One region of the Silvania sp. genome, then DNA from elsewhere that is predicted to be linked to it. Evidence: predicted binding sites of a transcription regulator. Region 1 holds the regulator's gene; each other region holds the start of a gene.
What was found. The regulator PurR, encoded in region 1, represses purine synthesis genes. The targets are predictions, from matches to a motif close to CANGCAAACGTTTGCNTG.
Positions count from the first base shown of each region.

Region 2: a site for PurR is predicted at 2,586-2,603, ahead of ACRDD5_RS20770 (nucleobase:cation symporter-2 family protein). Genes of this name have one in related genera too.
Region 3: a site for PurR is predicted at 2,399-2,416, ahead of purT (formate-dependent phosphoribosylglycinamide formyltransferase). Genes of this name have one in related genera too.
Region 4: a site for PurR is predicted at 1,833-1,850, ahead of purM (phosphoribosylformylglycinamidine cyclo-ligase). Genes of this name have one in related genera too.

Region 1 covers NZ_JBOGBT010000046.1:40,169-44,452, reverse strand. Annotated here, with positions in the region: gene punC (purine nucleoside transporter PunC) at 1-470, opposite strand, end outside; gene punR (DNA-binding transcriptional activator PunR) at 587-1,519, shown strand; gene purR (HTH-type transcriptional repressor PurR) at 1,516-2,541, opposite strand; gene ACRDD5_RS10210 (cytochrome bd-I oxidase subunit CydH) at 2,837-2,926, shown strand; gene ACRDD5_RS10205 (MFS transporter) at 3,091-4,257, shown strand.
Region 2 covers NZ_JBOGBT010000105.1:41,279-45,562, forward strand. Annotated here, with positions in the region: gene ACRDD5_RS20765 (AsmA family protein) at 1-1,023, opposite strand, end outside; gene ACRDD5_RS20770 (nucleobase:cation symporter-2 family protein) at 1,143-2,534, opposite strand; gene recG (ATP-dependent DNA helicase RecG) at 2,682-4,284, opposite strand, start outside.
Region 3 covers NZ_JBOGBT010000075.1:66,575-70,858, reverse strand. Annotated here, with positions in the region: gene edd (phosphogluconate dehydratase) at 1-462, shown strand, start outside; gene ACRDD5_RS14605 (bifunctional 4-hydroxy-2-oxoglutarate aldolase/2-dehydro-3-deoxy-phosphogluconate aldolase) at 502-1,143, shown strand; gene purT (formate-dependent phosphoribosylglycinamide formyltransferase) at 1,187-2,365, opposite strand; gene yebF (protein YebF) at 2,517-2,870, shown strand; gene ACRDD5_RS14590 (tellurite resistance TerB family protein) at 2,958-3,608, shown strand; gene ptrB (oligopeptidase B) at 3,698-4,284, shown strand, end outside.
Region 4 covers NZ_JBOGBT010000030.1:42,503-46,786, forward strand. Annotated here, with positions in the region: gene purN (phosphoribosylglycinamide formyltransferase) at 95-736, opposite strand; gene purM (phosphoribosylformylglycinamidine cyclo-ligase) at 733-1,770, opposite strand; gene ACRDD5_RS05665 (6-phospho-beta-glucosidase) at 2,050-3,480, shown strand; gene upp (uracil phosphoribosyltransferase) at 3,671-4,284, shown strand, end outside.

The DNA.
Region 1 (4,284 bases):
AAATGGGCGAGGATCCAGCTGCCGAGCAGCGGCGCCAGCGCCGGAGAAAGCCCGACCAGCGGCATAATGGTGGCGAAGATGCGGTTAACGCGCGAGGCCGGATAGTAATCGGTTACCAGCGCCTGCCAGGTGACCGCCGCAGCGCACACCCCGACCGCCTGAATAAAGCGCAGCACCAGCAGCCAGGTCGCTTCGCGGACCCACAGCATCCCCAGACAGCCGAGGGCAAAAATGGCCAGCCCGGCCAGCAGAATCGGTTTGCGTCCGAAGCGATCGGACAGCGGTCCCCACAGCAGTTGCGCAAAGGCAAAGCCTGCCAGGAACAGGCTCAGGCTGGCGCTGATGGCCGCCGCCGGGGTTTGCAAATCTTCCTGCATGACCGCAAAAGCGGGCAGGTACATGTCAGTTGCCAGGAAGCCGAGCACGCTCAGCCCGGCAAGCCAGACTAAAAATCCTTTCCCAGGTATCACTGTGTTTATTCTCCGTTATAGGTGCAGGTGTCATTGCCGCAGAGTGTAGGCAGTGCAATCCGGCTTGTGAAACGCTAATATTTGGCTGTTGCATTCAAAAATTTTGCAGGCAGAAAATGTGGTCAGAATATTCTCTAGAAGTGGTGGATGCCGTCGCGCGCAACGGCAGTTTTAGCGGTGCAGCGCAGGAGCTGCACCGGGTGCCTTCTGCCATCAGCTATACGGTGCGTCAGCTGGAGGAGTGGCTGGCGGTGCCGCTGTTTGAACGGCGTCACCGGGATGTGGAGCTGACGCCCGCCGGGGTGTGGTTTCTCAAGGAGGGGCGATCTGTTATCAAAAAAATGCAGATCACCCGAGAACAGTGTCAGCAGATTGCCAACGGCTGGCGAGGCCATCTGTCGATTGCGGTGGATAATATTGTGCGCCCCGAGCGCACCCGGCAGATGATCGTTGATTTCTATCGTCACTTTTCTGACGTGGAGCTGCGGGTGTCCCAGGAGGTCTTCAATGGCGTCTGGGATGCGCTGGCGGACGGCAGGGTCGAGATGGCGATCGGTGCGACCCAGGCTATCCCGGTAGGGGGGCGCTATGCGTTTCGCGATATGGGCACCCTGAGCTGGAACTGCGTGGTGGCCAGCCACCATCCGCTGGCCGCGATGGCAGGGCCGCTCAGCGATGATACTTTGCGCAACTGGCCATCGCTGGTGCGGGAAGATACCTCACGTTCGTTGCCGAAGCGCATCACCTGGCTGCTGGATAATCAGCGGCGGATCGTGACCCCGGACTGGGAGTCGTCAGCGTCCTGTCTCTCTGCCGGACTGTGCGTGGGGATGGTACCGGCGCACGTCGCCCGACCGTGGATTGACAGTGGCAAGTGGGTGGCGCTGTCGCTGGAAAATCCCTTCCCGGATGCCGCCTGCTGCCTGACCTGGCAGCAAAACGATATCTCTCCGGCCCTGGCGTGGCTGCTGGCGTATCTCGGCGATAGCGAAACGATGAATAAGGAATGGCTGCGGGAGCCAGAGGGGCTGGCTCCCGGGGAGGATTAACGGCGGTAGTCGCGGAAAGGACCATCCGCGACCGAGCGGCGTTCGATCAGACGCGGATGCACTTCAATGGAGTGTGACTCTTCGCGCTTGCTGACAATACGATCCAGCAACATATTGAAGGCCGTCTCCCCCAGCGAATCTTTCGGCTGGTGGATGGTGGTCAGCGCCGGCGTAAAGAAGCGCGCGTTGCGCACGTTATCATAGCCGATCAGCGAAATATCCTGCGGGACGCGCAGGCCCATTTCGTCGGCGGCGCACAGCGCGCCCATCGCCATAATATCCCCGCCGCAGAATATCGCCGTCGGACGCGGGCTCTGGGAGAGGATCTGCTGCATCGCGCGGTAGCCGGATTCCGGCTCAAAGTCGCCCTGCACAATCCAGTTTTCCGGCACAGTGATCAGCGTCTCTTCCATCGCTTTCATAAAGCCTGCCAGTCGACCGGCGCCGGTGTTGCGCTCCAGCGGCCCTGGAATCACGCCAATTTCGCGGTGGCCGCGTTCGATCAGATACCGACCGGCCATATACCCGCCTTCAAAGGCGTTATCGATTACCGAGTCGGTAAAGTCGGCTTTGGCTTCGCCCCAGTCCATCACCACCATCGGAATATTGCGATACTCCTCCAGCATATTGAGCAGCGATTCCGGGTATTCGGAACACATCACCAGCAGGCCATCAACGCGCTTTTGCGCCATCATCGACAGATAGGCCCGCTGTTTCTCGAGGCTGTTCCAGGCGTTGCCCAGAATCAGGGTGTAGCCTTTCTGGAAGCAATTCTTCTCTACGGCTTCAATAATTTCAGCAAAATAGGGCGCTTCGCTGCTGGTCGCCAGTAAGCCGATTGTCTTGGTGTGATTCACTTTCAGGCTGCGGGCCACGGCGCTTGGAGAATAGTGCAGCTCTTTAATCGCCGCCCAGACGTTGTTGCGCGTCTCTTCCGCGACAAAGCGCGTTTTGTTAATCACATGTGATACGGTTGTAGTGGAAACGTTTGCGCGTTTCGCCACGTCTTTAATTGTTGCCATCAGATGTCACTCCAGACCATATCTAAGCTCCTGAAAAACCAATAGGTAAACGTTTGCCTTCACTCGCCCTAATTGCGCAATTTGAATTGCGGTACGCCGGGAAAACGACACAGGACGTCAGGAGGGGGTCAATGGCCGGTACGCTAATAAATTTAGCGTGGAATTTTGGCTGATCTTGACCAAAAGGGGAAGAACAAAAACGGTAATCCACCTAAAACCCGCAAGATTTTTGCTGTGAACTGTGTAAAAATGAGCAAGCTCACTCTTCATGGGGTGATTAAAAGGAGAAAAATTGATGAGTACCGATCTTAAGTTTTCGCTGGTTACGACCGTTATTGTCCTGAGTTTGATCGTGGCGAGTGCTTTCACTGCTGCGCTGCACTGATCGATACGGGGGAGCCTGCTCTCCCTCGTTTCTCCTGGCTGATTGTTACGCCTCCTGCAATAATCTTTTGCCAAAATGTAAACTTCTCATTTTTTGTGATTGATGTCATGCTTTCGCCTTCATTGTTCTGTGTCGCGTGACGACACGGTGTCTGGAGTTGAAGTATGAAAATCAATTTTCCCCTGCTGGCCCTGGCGATTGGTGCATTTGGCATTGGCACCACTGAATTCTCCCCGATGGGATTGTTACCGGTCATCGCCCGGGGTGTGGATGTTTCTATTCCCGCCGCAGGAATGCTGATCAGTGCCTATGCCATCGGTGTGATGGTGGGGGCACCGCTGATGACGCTTCTCCTGTCGCATCGTGGCCGTCGTAATGCGCTGATCTTCCTGATGGCGATTTTTACCGTTGGTAACGTGCTGTCGGCCCTCGCGCCGGATTACACCACCCTGATGCTGTCCCGCATCCTCACCAGCCTGAACCACGGGGCCTTCTTTGGCTTGGGCTCAGTGGTGGCTGCAAGCGTGGTGCCTAAACATAAGCAGGCGAGCGCAGTGGCTACCATGTTTATGGGGCTGACGATTGCCAATATTGGCGGCGTCCCGGCGGCGACGTGGATGGGCGAAGTGATTGGCTGGCGGATGTCGTTCCTTGCGACTGCGGGGCTTGGCGTGGTGGCGATGATCGCGCTGTTCTTCTCGTTGCCGAAAGGCGGGGCGGGTGAAAAGCCGGAGGTGCGCAAAGAGTTGGCGGTGCTGATGCGCCCGCAGGTGCTGTCTGCGTTGCTGACCACGGTGCTGGGCGCCGGGGCAATGTTTACCCTCTATACCTATATTTCGCCGGTGCTGCACGACATCAACCAGGCGACCCCGGCCTTTGTCACTGCCATGCTGGTGCTGATCGGCGTTGGGTTCTCGCTGGGTAACTACCTGGGCGGCAAGCTGGCGGATAAGTCAGTGAATGGCACGCTGAAGGGCTTTTTACTGCTGCTGATCGTGATTATGCTGGCAATTCCCTGGCTGGCACGCAATGAGATCGGCGCGGCAATTGCGATGGTGGTGTGGGGGATGGCAACTTTCGCGGTGGTGCCGCCGCTGCAGATGCGCGTGATGCGTGTCGCCAGCGATGCGCCGGGGCTGTCGTCGTCAGTGAATATCGGTGCTTTCAATCTGGGCAATGCGCTCGGCGCGGCGGCAGGCGGGGCGGTGATCTCCAGCGGCATGGGGTACAGCTTTGTGCCGGTAATGGGGGCAATGATTGCCGCCCTGGGCCTAATTCTGGTGCTCGCGTCCGGCAGAAATCAGCCGCAGCCGGTGGGTGCCACCGAGTAACAATAATGCAGAAGGGCTCGCCCTTCT
Region 2 (4,284 bases), on a different contig from region 1:
GTTACCGGAGGTGCGCACCATCCCGCCTTCCCAGCGTGAGGTGAACTGGCGCAGGGCCATCCCCTGGGGGGAGAATTCCGCATTCAGGATCGGGTCGAACAGATGCACGGAACCGTAGATAAATTCGCTGGCATTCATCGACAGACGACCGTCCTCGCTCTGCCAGTCGCCCTTACTCAGGGTCAGGTTGCGCAGGCTTAAATCGAGATCGGTGACGGCCCAGTCCGGCCCCTGCAGGCGGGCGTCGGTCACGTCCAGGCGGCCAATCTGCAGCGACGGCAGGGTGGTGATGGGGGCAAAAAAGTCGGCCAGCGATTTATCGCTCTGCAGGCGGATCTCGTTCAGGCGCATGTTGTCCACCTTCCAGCCGCCGTTGGCGTCGCGCCGCGCGGTGCCGGTCAGGGAGCCCAGCGCCATGTCCGCACCAACGGTGCTCAGCACCACCTCTTTACCGTTAAGTTCGCCCTGGATCAGCACATTGCTGGCGGGCACGCCGTTTAACGTCAGCGACCCGGCGCTCATCTGGATGTTGGCTTTTTTCCCCAGCACATTGCCGGCTTCAGGCTGCCACGGACTGACGCCGCCGGTCACCTTCTGCGCGCTCAGATCCCACTCGGTATTGGGGCTGTTAAACGCCATGTTGTTCAGCAGCAGGCGATCGGCCTGCAGGGGGAGAGGGGCAGTTTGCGGCGAGAGGTTCAGCGTGCCGTCAAACAGGGTGATGGTATCCATGTGCAGCGGGTCGGTCAGCTGGCGGCTGCTCACGCCAATATCCACCATTTTTGCGACCAGCGTCGCCGGTTTACCGTCGCGACCGAAGGTGACGTTTTTCAGCACCAGGTGGCTGGGGGACGAGAAGCGGTGATCCATCTGGTCGAAACTGAGCTCGTAATCGGTGTTTTCCGTGATCCAACGGCTGACCTGGGCCGAGCCCCAGCGCGTCTGGACAAGGAGATAGAGCGCGAGGATCGCAACCAGCAGAACAACCAGAATACCGATGAGTAGCTTTCCAATAAATTTCATGGTCTTCCATCACGTAAAACGCACATAAAGGAGTTATGCACGATTTATACGCAATGCTCAAGGCGGGAATAGTGTAATTCCGTGTACGGCAGCAACGATCTGCTGCCGTACAGGTAGGGTTAGTTCTTTTCTGGCGGGAAGATCAGGTTCAGGACGATAGCAGTAATGCCGCCTGCTGCGATGCCGGAAGAGAGCAGGTTTTTCACCCAGTCCGGGGCAAACTGCAGGATCAGCGGCTGCTGCGACACGCCCAGACCCACGGCCAGCGACAGGGCGATAATCATGATCGCACGGCGGTTCAGCGGCTCGCGGGAGACGATGCGCACGCCGGATGCCGCGATAGTACCAAACATCACCAGGGTTGCGCCGCCGAGCACCGGCTCAGGAATGTGCTGCACGAAGCCGCTCACTGCCGGGAACAGGCCCAGCACAATCAGCATCAGCGCCACCACAAAGCCCACGTAGCGGCTGGCAACGCCGGTCAGCTGGATCACGCCGTTGTTCTGACCGAAGCAGGAGTTCGGGAAGGTATTAAACACGCCAGAGACAAACGAGTTCAGGCCGTTCGCCAGCACGCCGCCCTTCAGGCGCTTCATATATAGCGGGCCAGAGACCGGCTGCTCAGAGACATCGGAAGTGGCGGTGATGTCGCCGATGGTTTCCAGAGAGGTGATCATAAACACCAGCATCAGCGGCAGAAGCAGATTCCAGTCAATGCCCAGGCCGTAATACAGCGGCGTTGGCACCATGATCAGCGGACTGTCGGTCGGTGCACTGGACTGCGGCAGCATGTCCATTGCCCAGGCGGCCAGGTAGCCAGCGGCCATGGCGATCACCAGCGAGGCGACGCGCAGGTACGGGTTACGCTGACGGTTAAGCAGAATAATGATCGCCAGCACTACGCCCGCCAGCAGCAGGTTTTTCGGGGCGCCGAAGGTGTGGTCGGCCATCGCAGCGTAACCGCCCCCGATGGAGGTCAAGCCCACCTGAATCAGCGACAGGCCGATAATCATCACCACCACGCCGGAGACCAGCGGGGTAATAATACGACGCGCCAGATGAAGGACGCGGGAGATGACCATCTCGGTGCAGCTCGCCAGCATCAGGGTGCCGAACAGCGCGGCCATCATCGTCGGCACATCGGCGCCGCCGGTTTTCAGCGCGGTACCGCCCATGATCAACGGGGCGACAAAGTTAAAGCTGGTGCCCTGAATCGACAGCAGACCGGATCCCACAGGACCCCAGGCTTTAATCTGAATGATGGAGGCCACGCCCGAGGCAAACAGCGACATGCTGATGATGTGCTGGGTGTCCTGCGCCGGTAAGCCGAGCGCCTGGCAGATCAGCAGGGCGGGGGTGATCACCGCCACGAACATCGCCAGCAGATGCTGACAGGCGGCAAACAAGGTCTGCGCCAGCGGCGGACGGTCTTCAAGACGGTAAATCAGTTCACTGTTATGCGGCTGCGCAATCGGTTGCGCATCTTGCTGTTCTAAGGCGTTAACGGACATCTGCGGCGATCCCCACGAGGAAAAGCGGGCATTTTAGCCGAGTGGATGAGAAAAGCAAACGATTGCCATGTAAATTCATGGATAATTCCCTGCTCGTTATGCGTCTTTTCTTTAACGGTGCGGAAGAGGCTGATGCTATTTGGCTGATCAGGCGTTCGAATAACGCTCGGTCTCGGGCATCCAGCGGTCAATTAAAGCTGCCGCCTGGTCGGGATAGCGCTCATGGATATGACGTGCCAGACGTTGAACTTCGGGGATCATGGCCTGATCGCGCAGCAAATCGGCCACTTTAAACTCTGCATTACCTGTCTGGCGGGTACCCAGTAATTCACCGGGACCGCGGATCTCCAGATCCTGTTGCGCAATGACAAAGCCGTCGTTGCTGTCACGTAACACCTGCAGACGCTTCTGCGCGGTTTTTGACAGCGGTGCCTTATAGAGCAATACGCAGTGTGAGGCCACCGCGCCGCGGCCCACGCGGCCACGCAGCTGGTGGAGTTGCGCAAGACCCAGACGCTCCGGGTTTTCGATAATCATCAGGCTGGCGTTGGGTACGTCTACGCCCACTTCAATTACCGTGGTGGCAATCAGCAGATGCAGCTCGCCCTGCTTGAAGGCCTGCATCACCGCCTGTTTGTCTGCTGGCTTCATGCGGCCATGCACCAGCCCGACGTTCAGCTCCGGGAGGGCCAGCTTTAACTCTTCCCAGGTGGCTTCTGCCGCCTGCGCTTCCAGCAGATCGGACTCTTCAATTAAGGTACACACCCAGTAAGCCTGACGGCCTTCCTGAGTACAGGCGTTGCGCACGCGATCGATAATGTCGTTGCGACGGGTATCCGGGATGGCGACTGTGGTCACCGGCGTACGCCCTGGCGGCAGCTCGTCGATGGTCGAGGTGTCGAGGTCGGCATAAGCCGTCATCGCCAGCGTGCGCGGGATCGGCGTCGCGGTCATGATCAGCTGATGGGGATGGAATCCTTGCTGGAGCCCTTTTTCCCACAGCGCCAGGCGCTGATGCACACCAAAGCGGTGCTGCTCATCAATGATCACCAGCGCCAGGCCGTTAAACTGCACCTGTTCCTGGAAGATAGCGTGGGTGCCGACAATCATCTGCACCTGACCGCTGGCAATGGCGTCCTGCTGGGCCTGTCGCGCTTTGCCTTTTTGCTTCCCGGCCAGCCAGCCCACTTCAATGCCCAGCGGCGCAAACCAGTTGCGGAAGTTCGTGGCGTGCTGCTCGGCCAGCAGCTCGGTCGGCGCCATCAGCGCCACCTGCTTGCCGTGCGCAATAGCGCGTAACGCAGCCAGCGCGGCTACCAGCGTTTTACCGGAGCCCACGTCGCCCTGCACCAGGCGCATCATCGGTACATCCAGCGCCATATCGCGCTCGATCTCGGCGGTCACGCGGGCCTGTGCGCCGGTCGGTTTGAACGGCAGCGAGGCCAGCAGCTTATCTTTTAAATCGTCGTGGGTGGCAAGCGGCAGGGCGTGAAAACGCTGGGCACCGGCGCGTAACGCCAGCATGCTCAGGTTATGCGCCAGCAGCTCTTCCAGAATTAATCGTCGCTGGGCAGGATGTTGTCCGCTCTCCAGATCGCTTAATTGCAGCGTCGGCGGCGGGCGATGCAGGGTGCGCATCGCTTCCGGCAAACTCATCATTCCCTGCGCCAGCTCGGGCGGCAGCAGTTCGGTGATGGCGCAGATATCAAGCAGCTCCAGCGCCTGGTCGGTCAGCTTGCGCAGCGTCGCC
Region 3 (4,284 bases), on a different contig from region 1:
TTTGAAAGCCAGCATGACGTTCTGCCGGCTTTTGAAGCGGGTCTGCTGGACAAAGATTGCGTGGTGGTGGTGCGTCATCAGGGACCAAAAGCGAACGGGATGCCAGAATTACATAAACTAATGCCGCCGCTTGGTGTATTATTGGACCGCTGTTTCAAAATTGCGTTAGTTACCGATGGACGCCTCTCCGGCGCATCAGGTAAAGTGCCATCGGCAATTCATGTGACCCCGGAAGCCTACGACGGGGGATTACTGGCGAAAGTGTACGACGGTGACATGATCCGTGTTAACGGCCAGACGGGTGAGTTAACCTTACTGGTCGACGAAGCGGTACTTGCCGCTCGTAAGCCGCATATTCCTGACCTGAGCGCATCGCGCGTGGGGACGGGGCGCGAAATGTTCAGCGCGCTGCGCGAGAAACTCTCGGGCGCGGAGCAGGGCGCGACCTGTATTACGTTTTAAGACGACAAGAATAATCGATCTGGTGAGAGAAAAACTCTGATGAAAAACTGGAATACAAGTGCAGAAGCAATCCTGAAAACTGGCCCGGTAGTGCCTGTTATCGTGGTCAACAAGCTGGAACATGCTGTACCGATGGCGAAAGCGCTGGTTGCCGGTGGCGTCCGCGTGCTGGAAGTCACCCTGCGTACCGCCTGTGCAATGGATGCTATTCGCGCCATTGCCAAAGAAGTGCCGGAAGCAATCATCGGTGCGGGCACCGTGCTGAACCCACAGCAGCTGGCTGAAGTGACCGAAGCGGGCGCACAGTTCGCGATTAGCCCGGGACTGACCGAGCCGCTGCTGAAAGCCGCGACCGAAGGTTCTATTCCACTGATCCCAGGCATCAGCACCGTGTCTGAACTGATGCTGGGTCTGGACTACGGCCTGAAAGAGTTCAAATTCTTCCCGGCTGAAGCCAATGGCGGCACCAAAGCGCTGCAGGCGATTGCGGGTCCGTTCGCGCAGGTCCGTTTCTGCCCGACTGGCGGCATCACTCCGGCTAACTACCGTGACTACCTGGCGCTGAAAAGTGTGCTCTGTATCGGCGGCTCCTGGCTGGTGCCAGCGGATGCACTGGAAGCAGGCGACTGGGATCGCATTACCAAACTGGCGCGCGATGCCGTTGAAGGCGCGCAGCAGTAAGGTTATCGAACTGACAAAAAACGGGCCATTCGGCCCGTTTTTTTTATCCTGCGACCTGGACGCTCGCGGCCGCTTTTTTGGCCCGCTCGACCGCCTCATCGGTGGTGTTACCCACCGCCAGTGCCACGCCTAAACGACGCGACCCTTCAATTTCTGGTTTGCCAAACAGACGCAGCTGCAGGCCTGCGCCGACCGCCGCCTCGACGTTAGCAAAGGTGACATTCTGGCTTGTCAACTGCGGCAGGATCACCGCCGAGGCCGCCGGGCCATACTGACGAATGCCGCCGACTGGCAAACCGAGGAAGGCGCGCACGTGCAGCGCAAACTCGGAGAGATCCTGCGAGATTAAGGTCACCATCCCGGTATCGTGCGGACGTGGAGAGACTTCGCTGAAAATGACCTCGTCGCCACAGACGAACAGCTCGACGCCAAACAGACCGTAGCCACCCAGCGCCAGGACGACTTCGCGCGAGATTGCCTGGGCGCGTTCCAGCGCCAGCGGGCTCATCTGCTGCGGCTGCCAGGACTCACGGTAGTCGCCATCTTCCTGACGATGACCAATCGGATCGCAGAAATGCACCCCGTCGACGGCGCTGATGGTCAGCAGAGTGATTTCGAAATCAAACTGCACCACGCCTTCTACGATCACTCGTCCGGCACCCGCGCGGCCGCCCTGTTGGGCATACTCCCACGCCTTATCCAGCTGGTCGGCGCTGCGCACAAAGCTCTGGCCTTTACCGGAGGAGCTCATCACCGGCTTAATGATGCACGGGTAGCCAATTTCCGCCACGGCCTGTAAAAAATCGGCCTGACTGTCGGCAAAACGGTAGCGGGAGGTCGGCAGAGACAACTCTTCTGCGGCCAGGCGGCGAATACCTTCCCGGTTCATGGTCAGTTTTGCCGCACGGGCGCAGGGCACCACGCGCTGGCCTTCGGCCTCCAGCGCCAGCAGGGTGTCGGTGGCGATGGCTTCGATCTCTGGCACCACGAAGTCCGGTTTCTCCAGCGCGATTAACGCGCGCAGGGCGTCACCGTCCAGCATATTAATGACGTGCGCCCGGTGAGCCACGTGCATGGCCGGTGCGTCGGCATAGCGATCGACGGCGATGACTTCAATGCCTAAGCGCTGGCACTCAATGGCCACCTCTTTACCCAGTTCACCTGAACCCAGCAGCATTACGCGCGTTGCTGCCGGTCGCAGCGCGGTTCCTAAAAGAGTCATACTATTCCCCCTGAAAAAGTTGCGCGCAGTATAAACGAAAACGTTTGCGTCTGTCTTGCCCTGCGAAAAAATCCCAGCCAGACAGGTCGTTATTTGCATAGCTGTATTTTTCGACCATGCTTTTGGGGAACCAAAAACAAAGGAGCGCGTGATGAAGAAAACAGGGGTAATGGTAGCAATGCTGTTGCTGGCTGGCAGCCTGACGGCGCAGGCAGCAGAGAACAAAACGGTCAAATTTCCGGCCTGTGAAGGGCAGAATGCCGAAGGGATTGCGGCCAGCGTGAAGCGGGATTATCTGCAAAACCGTATCGTACGCTGGGCTGACGATCAGAAGACGCTGGGGCAGGCCGACCCGGTCGCCTGGATCAACCCTCAGCAGGTGAAAGGCGAGAACGATCGCTGGACGGTGCCGCTGACGGTGCGCGGAAAAACCAGCGACATCCATTATCAGGTGAAGATCGACTGCAAGGCGGGTAGCGCGGAGTATCAGACGTCCGGGAAGTGAATTTTCGCTTCTTTTGTTGCCGCAGACATTTCCTGACATCCCCTCGCTTACGCTGTGAAATTCATGCACAGAAACGTGAGGGGAATCATGTCAAACTGGTTGAATCAATTGCAGTCGCTGCTGGGGCAGAAATCATCGTCATCGTCCGGCGAAGGACTGAGCAAGCTGCTGGTACCGGGCGCACTCGGCGGCCTCGCCGGGCTGCTGGTGGCGAACAAATCATCGCGTAAACTGTTGAGCAAATATGGCACCGGGGCGTTACTCGCCGGTGGCGGTGCTATTGCGGGCTCGGTGCTGTGGAACAAATACAAGGAAAAGGTGCGCAACGCCCATCAGGATGAGCCACAGTTTGGCCACCAGGCCTCGGCGCTGGACGTGCGCAGCGAGCGTCTGATCCTGGCGCTGGTGTTTGCCGCCAAGAGCGACGGGCACATTGATGATAAAGAGCGTGCCGCCATCGAGCAGCAACTGCGCGAAGCCGGTATCGAAGAGCAGGGCCGGGCGCTGGTGGCGCGCGCCATCGAACAGCCGCTCGATCCTGCGCGTCTGGCACAGGGGATCCAGAATGAAGAGGAAGCGCTGGAGCTCTATTTCCTGAGCTGTGCGGCGATCGATATCGATCACTTTATGGAGCGCAGCTATCTCAGTGCACTGGGCGACGCGCTGAAAATTCCGCAGGATGTTCGCGACGGCATTGAGCAGGATATTAAGCAGCAAAAACTGGCGCTGCGGGGCTAGTTTTTACCTGCGGCTGTCACGTTTCGCTTGCATCATGCGCATGTTTTGCCAACCTTATAGGGTGTAAAACGCAAAAGAATCCTACCGACATGCCACCTAAAGCCCAACGTATACCGCACGCCATCACCGTCCACGGTGACACGCGTACCGACAATTATTACTGGTTGCGGGACGACAGCCGCTCGCAACCGGAGGTCCTGGACTACCTTCACGCGGAGAACGACTATGGCCGCAAGGTGATGGCCACCCAGCAGGCGTTGCAGGATCGCCTGCTCAGTGAAATGGTGGAGCGGGTCCCGCAGCGCGATGTTTCGGCGCCGTGGAGCCGAAACGGCTATCGTTACCGGCACGTTTACGAACCCGGCAACGAATACGCTATCTATCAGCGCCAGTCGGTGCTCTGTGCCGAGTGGGAAGAGTGGGAGATCCTGCTGGATGCCAATCAGCGGGCAGCGCACAGCGAATTTTATACCCTCGGGGGAATGGGGGTGTCGCCGGATAACGCGATTATGGCGCTGGCCGAAGATTACCTCTCCCGACGCCAGTACGGCTTACGTTTTCGTAATCTGGAGACCGGCAACTGGTATCCGGAAATGCTGGATAACGTCTCGCCCGGCTTTATCTGGGCCAACGACTCCGAGACGGTCTATTACGTCAAAAAACACGCCACCACGCT
Region 4 (4,284 bases), on a different contig from region 1:
TGTGTCAGAAAAGTATGACAGTTAAATTATTTTATGAGGGATATTAATCAGTTGGAATGAGGTAAGGGATTGCCCGGCGCTGCCGGGCAAAAGACTACTCTTCGGACGCGTGGCCTTGCGGGGGGAGCGGGGCACCATCCAGCCAGGCGGCACCATCGCGCATCAAGAGACGTCCTTCGACAAACCAGCCGACCACCAGCGGGTAGATGGCATGCTCCTGGGTTTGCACCCGGGCGGTGACGTCCTCTTCGCTGTCGCCTTCAAAGACCGGCACCTTCGCCTGCAGGATCACCGGGCCGCCGTCCAGTTCGTCAGTGACAAAATGAACGGAAGTACCGTGCTCTTCATCGCCGTTTTCCAGCACCTGACGATGGGTATGCAAGCCGGGATATTTTGGCAACAGGGAAGGGTGGATATTTAACAGACGCCCGGCATAGTGCGCGACAAACGCCGGGCTGAGGATCCGCATATAACCGGCCAACACCACCACGTCGGGTGCGTAGGCGTCGATCTCTTGCACCAGTTCGCGGTCAAAGGCTTCGCGACTGGAAAACTGAGAGGCTTCGAGCGCATGCGCGGCAATACCGGCGTCGCGGGCGCGTACAAGGCCGAATGCATCGGCCTTGTTACTGAATACTGCACGAATGGTGCCGCTGATTTTCTTTTGTTCGCAGGCATCGATGATGGCCTGCAAATTACTTCCGTTACCGGAAATGAGCACCACGATATTTTTCATGCAATGACCACACGCTCTTCGGAATCAGATGCTTTGATTTTACCGATTTTCCACGCGTTTTCACCTTTCGCACTCAGCAGCGCGAGGGCGCTCTCAACTTCGCTTTCAGGCAGGGCGATAATCATCCCGACGCCGCAGTTGAAGGTGCGGTACATCTCGTGATCGCTGACGTTACCGGCATCCTGCAGCCAGTTAAACACCGCTGGCCACTGCCAGGAGGATTCGTCAATCACGGCCTGGGTGTTATCCGGTAGGACGCGCGGAATGTTTTCCCAGAAACCGCCGCCGGTCAGGTGGGCGATAGCGTGAACGTCCACGTTAGCGATCAGATCCAGCACTGATTTCACATAGATACGGGTAGGTTCGAGCAGGTGATCGGCAAGCGGTTTGCCTTCCAGATCGGTAGTCAGAGGGTCGCAGCCGCTCACTTCAACAATTTTGCGCACCAGTGAATAGCCGTTGGAGTGCGGGCCGCTGGAGCCCAGGGCGATCAGCACGTCGCCGTCGGTCACTTTGCTGCCGTCGATGATTTCGGATTTTTCGACAACGCCAACGCAGAAGCCCGCAACGTCGTAATCTTCGCCGTGGTACATCCCCGGCATTTCAGCGGTTTCACCGCCCACCAGCGCACAACCGGACTGCAGGCAGCCTTCGGCGATGCCGGTGATCACGCTGGCAGCGGTATCCACATCCAGTTTGCCGGTCGCATAGTAGTCGAGGAAGAACAGCGGCTCAGCACCCTGAACCACCAGGTCGTTAACGCACATGGCGACCAGGTCAACGCCGATGGTGTCGTGGCGTTTCAGATCCATAGCCAGACGCAGTTTGGTACCCACGCCGTCGGTGCCCGAGACCAGAACCGGTTCGCGATATTTTTGCGGCAGCGCGCACAGTGCGCCGAATCCTCCCAGACCTCCCATGACTTCCGGGCGGCGGGTCTTTTTCACCACACCTTTGATACGGTCGACCAGCGCATTACCTGCGTCAATATCAACACCGGCATCTTTGTAGCTGAGAGAAGTTTTGTTGGTCACGGCTCGAGTCCCCACGCGATTGCATTGCGATAGTAAGAAAAATCGGCGCAATTCTAACAGTCCAGGCAAACGTTTGCGAGCCCATTCTGCAACAGAAAATCACGCCGCTGAAAATGGAGATAAAATCGCAGGCTGCGGCACAAACTTGAACCCGTTCACGAAAATGAAACCGGGTACATTCTTATTCTTGCAACCCTCGCAACGAATGAACATCATTCCACTGAAACCGGTTTCTGTGCTCTTTTTTGCCGATAATTAACGCTGAATGAGGGATATCGCATGTCAGGATTTAAAGAAGGTTTTCTGTGGGGCGGCGCGGTAGCGGCGCATCAACTTGAAGGCGGCTGGCAGGAGGGTGGGAAGGGCGCGAGCGTAGCGGACGTCATGACCGCTGGCGCACATGGCGTCCCCCGCGAAATAACGGACGGCGTGCTGCCGGGCAAGAACTACCCCAATCACGACGCCATCGATTTCTATCACCGCTACAAAGAAGACCTTCAGCTGTTCGCCGAACTGGGCTTCAAATGTTTTCGTACCTCGATTGCCTGGACGCGCATTTTCCCCAACGGCGATGAACAGCAGCCCAACGAAGCCGGCCTGCAGTTTTACGACGATCTGTTCGACGAGTGCCATAAGCACGGCATTGAGCCGGTGATTACCCTGTCGCACTTTGAGATGCCTTATCACCTGGTCAGCGAATACGGTGGCTGGCGCAACCGTAAGCTCATCGACTTCTTTGTGCGCTTTGCCAGCGTGGTGTTTGAACGCTACCAGCACAAAGTGAAGTACTGGATGACCTTCAATGAGATCAATAACCAGGCTAACTTCCACGAAGATTTCGCGCCGTTCACCAACTCCGGGCTGAAGTATCAGCCGGGCGAAGATCGCGAGCCGGTGATGTTCCAGGCGGCGCATTACGAGCTGGTCGCCAGCGCGCTGGCGGTGAAAGCCGGGCGTGAGATTAACCCGTCGCTGCAGATTGGCTGCATGATTGCTATGTGCCCGATCTATCCCCTGAGCTGCGCGCCGAACGACATCATGATGGCGATGAACGCCATGCACCGCCGCTACTGGTTCACAGACGTGCACGTGCGCGGGGCGTATCCGCAGCATCTGCTCAACTACTTTGCCCGTCGCGGCTTTGAGCTGGATATTACCGAAGAGGATCGCGCGGCGCTGAAGCAGGGCTGTGTGGATTACATCGGCTTCAGCTATTACATGTCGTTTGCCACCAAAGCTACGGAAGACAACCCGCAGTTGGATTATGACGAAAGCAAAAGCCTGGTCTCTAACCCGTACGTGCAGAAATCCGACTGGGGCTGGCAGATTGACCCGGTGGGCCTGCGCTACTCCCTGAACTGGTTCTGGGATCACTATCAGCTGCCGCTGTTTATTGTCGAGAACGGTTTTGGCGCTATCGACGTGCAGGAGAGCGATGGCAGTGTTGACGACCAGTACCGCATTGATTATCTCGCCGCACACATCAGCGAGATGAAAAAAGCGGTGGAAGAGGACGGTGTCGATCTGATGGGATACACCCCGTGGGGCTGTATCGACCTCGTTTCTGCCGGCACCGGCGAAATGAAAAAGCGCTACGGCTTTATTTATGTCGATAAAGACAACGAAGGTAACGGCACCCTGAACCGCAGCAGGAAAAAGTCGTTTGCCTGGTATCAGAAGGTGATTGCCAGCAACGGCGAAAATCTTTAATGCCCCACCCGGCAAAAAATCACACCTAAACCGGAGACCCCCTCCGGTTTTTTGTGTCTGTTTTATAATCTCTATCGGCCTGTAATCACTTTGCTTGATCGACGTCAAGCAAGATGGGTATGGCGCATACCGAAAAAAGCGGTATAATCCGGCGATTTTTTTTGTGGCTGCCACCCGAAGGAGAAAGAGAATGAAGATTGTGGAAGTGAAACACCCACTCGTTAAACACAAGCTGGGCCTGATGCGTGAGCATGACATCAGCACTAAGCGCTTTCGCGAACTGGCCTCTGAAGTTGGCAGCTTACTGACTTATGAAGCGACGTCCGACCTGGAAACCGAAACGGTCACCATCGAAGGCTGGAACGGCCCGGTGCAGGTTGAGCAGATCAAAGGTAAAAAAATTACCGTTGTGCCAATCCTGCGTGCAGGCCTGGGCATGATGGAAGGCGTGCTGGAGCACGTGCCAAGCGCGCGTATCAGCGTAGTCGGTATCTACCGTAACGAAGAGACGCTGGAGCCGGTTCCGTATTTCCAGAAGCTGGTGTCCAACATCGACGAGCGTATGGCGCTGGTCGTTGACCCGATGCTCGCCACCGGTGGTTCAATGATCGCCACCATCGACCTGCTGAAAAATGCAGGCTGCACCAGCATCAAGGTGCTGGTACTGGTCGCGGCACCGGAAGGCCTTGCCGCGCTGGAGAAAGCGCATCCGGACGTTGAAGTCTATACCGCGTCTGTCGATCAGGGGCTGAACGAGCACGGGTACATCATCCCGGGCCTCGGCGATGCCGGTGATAAGATTTT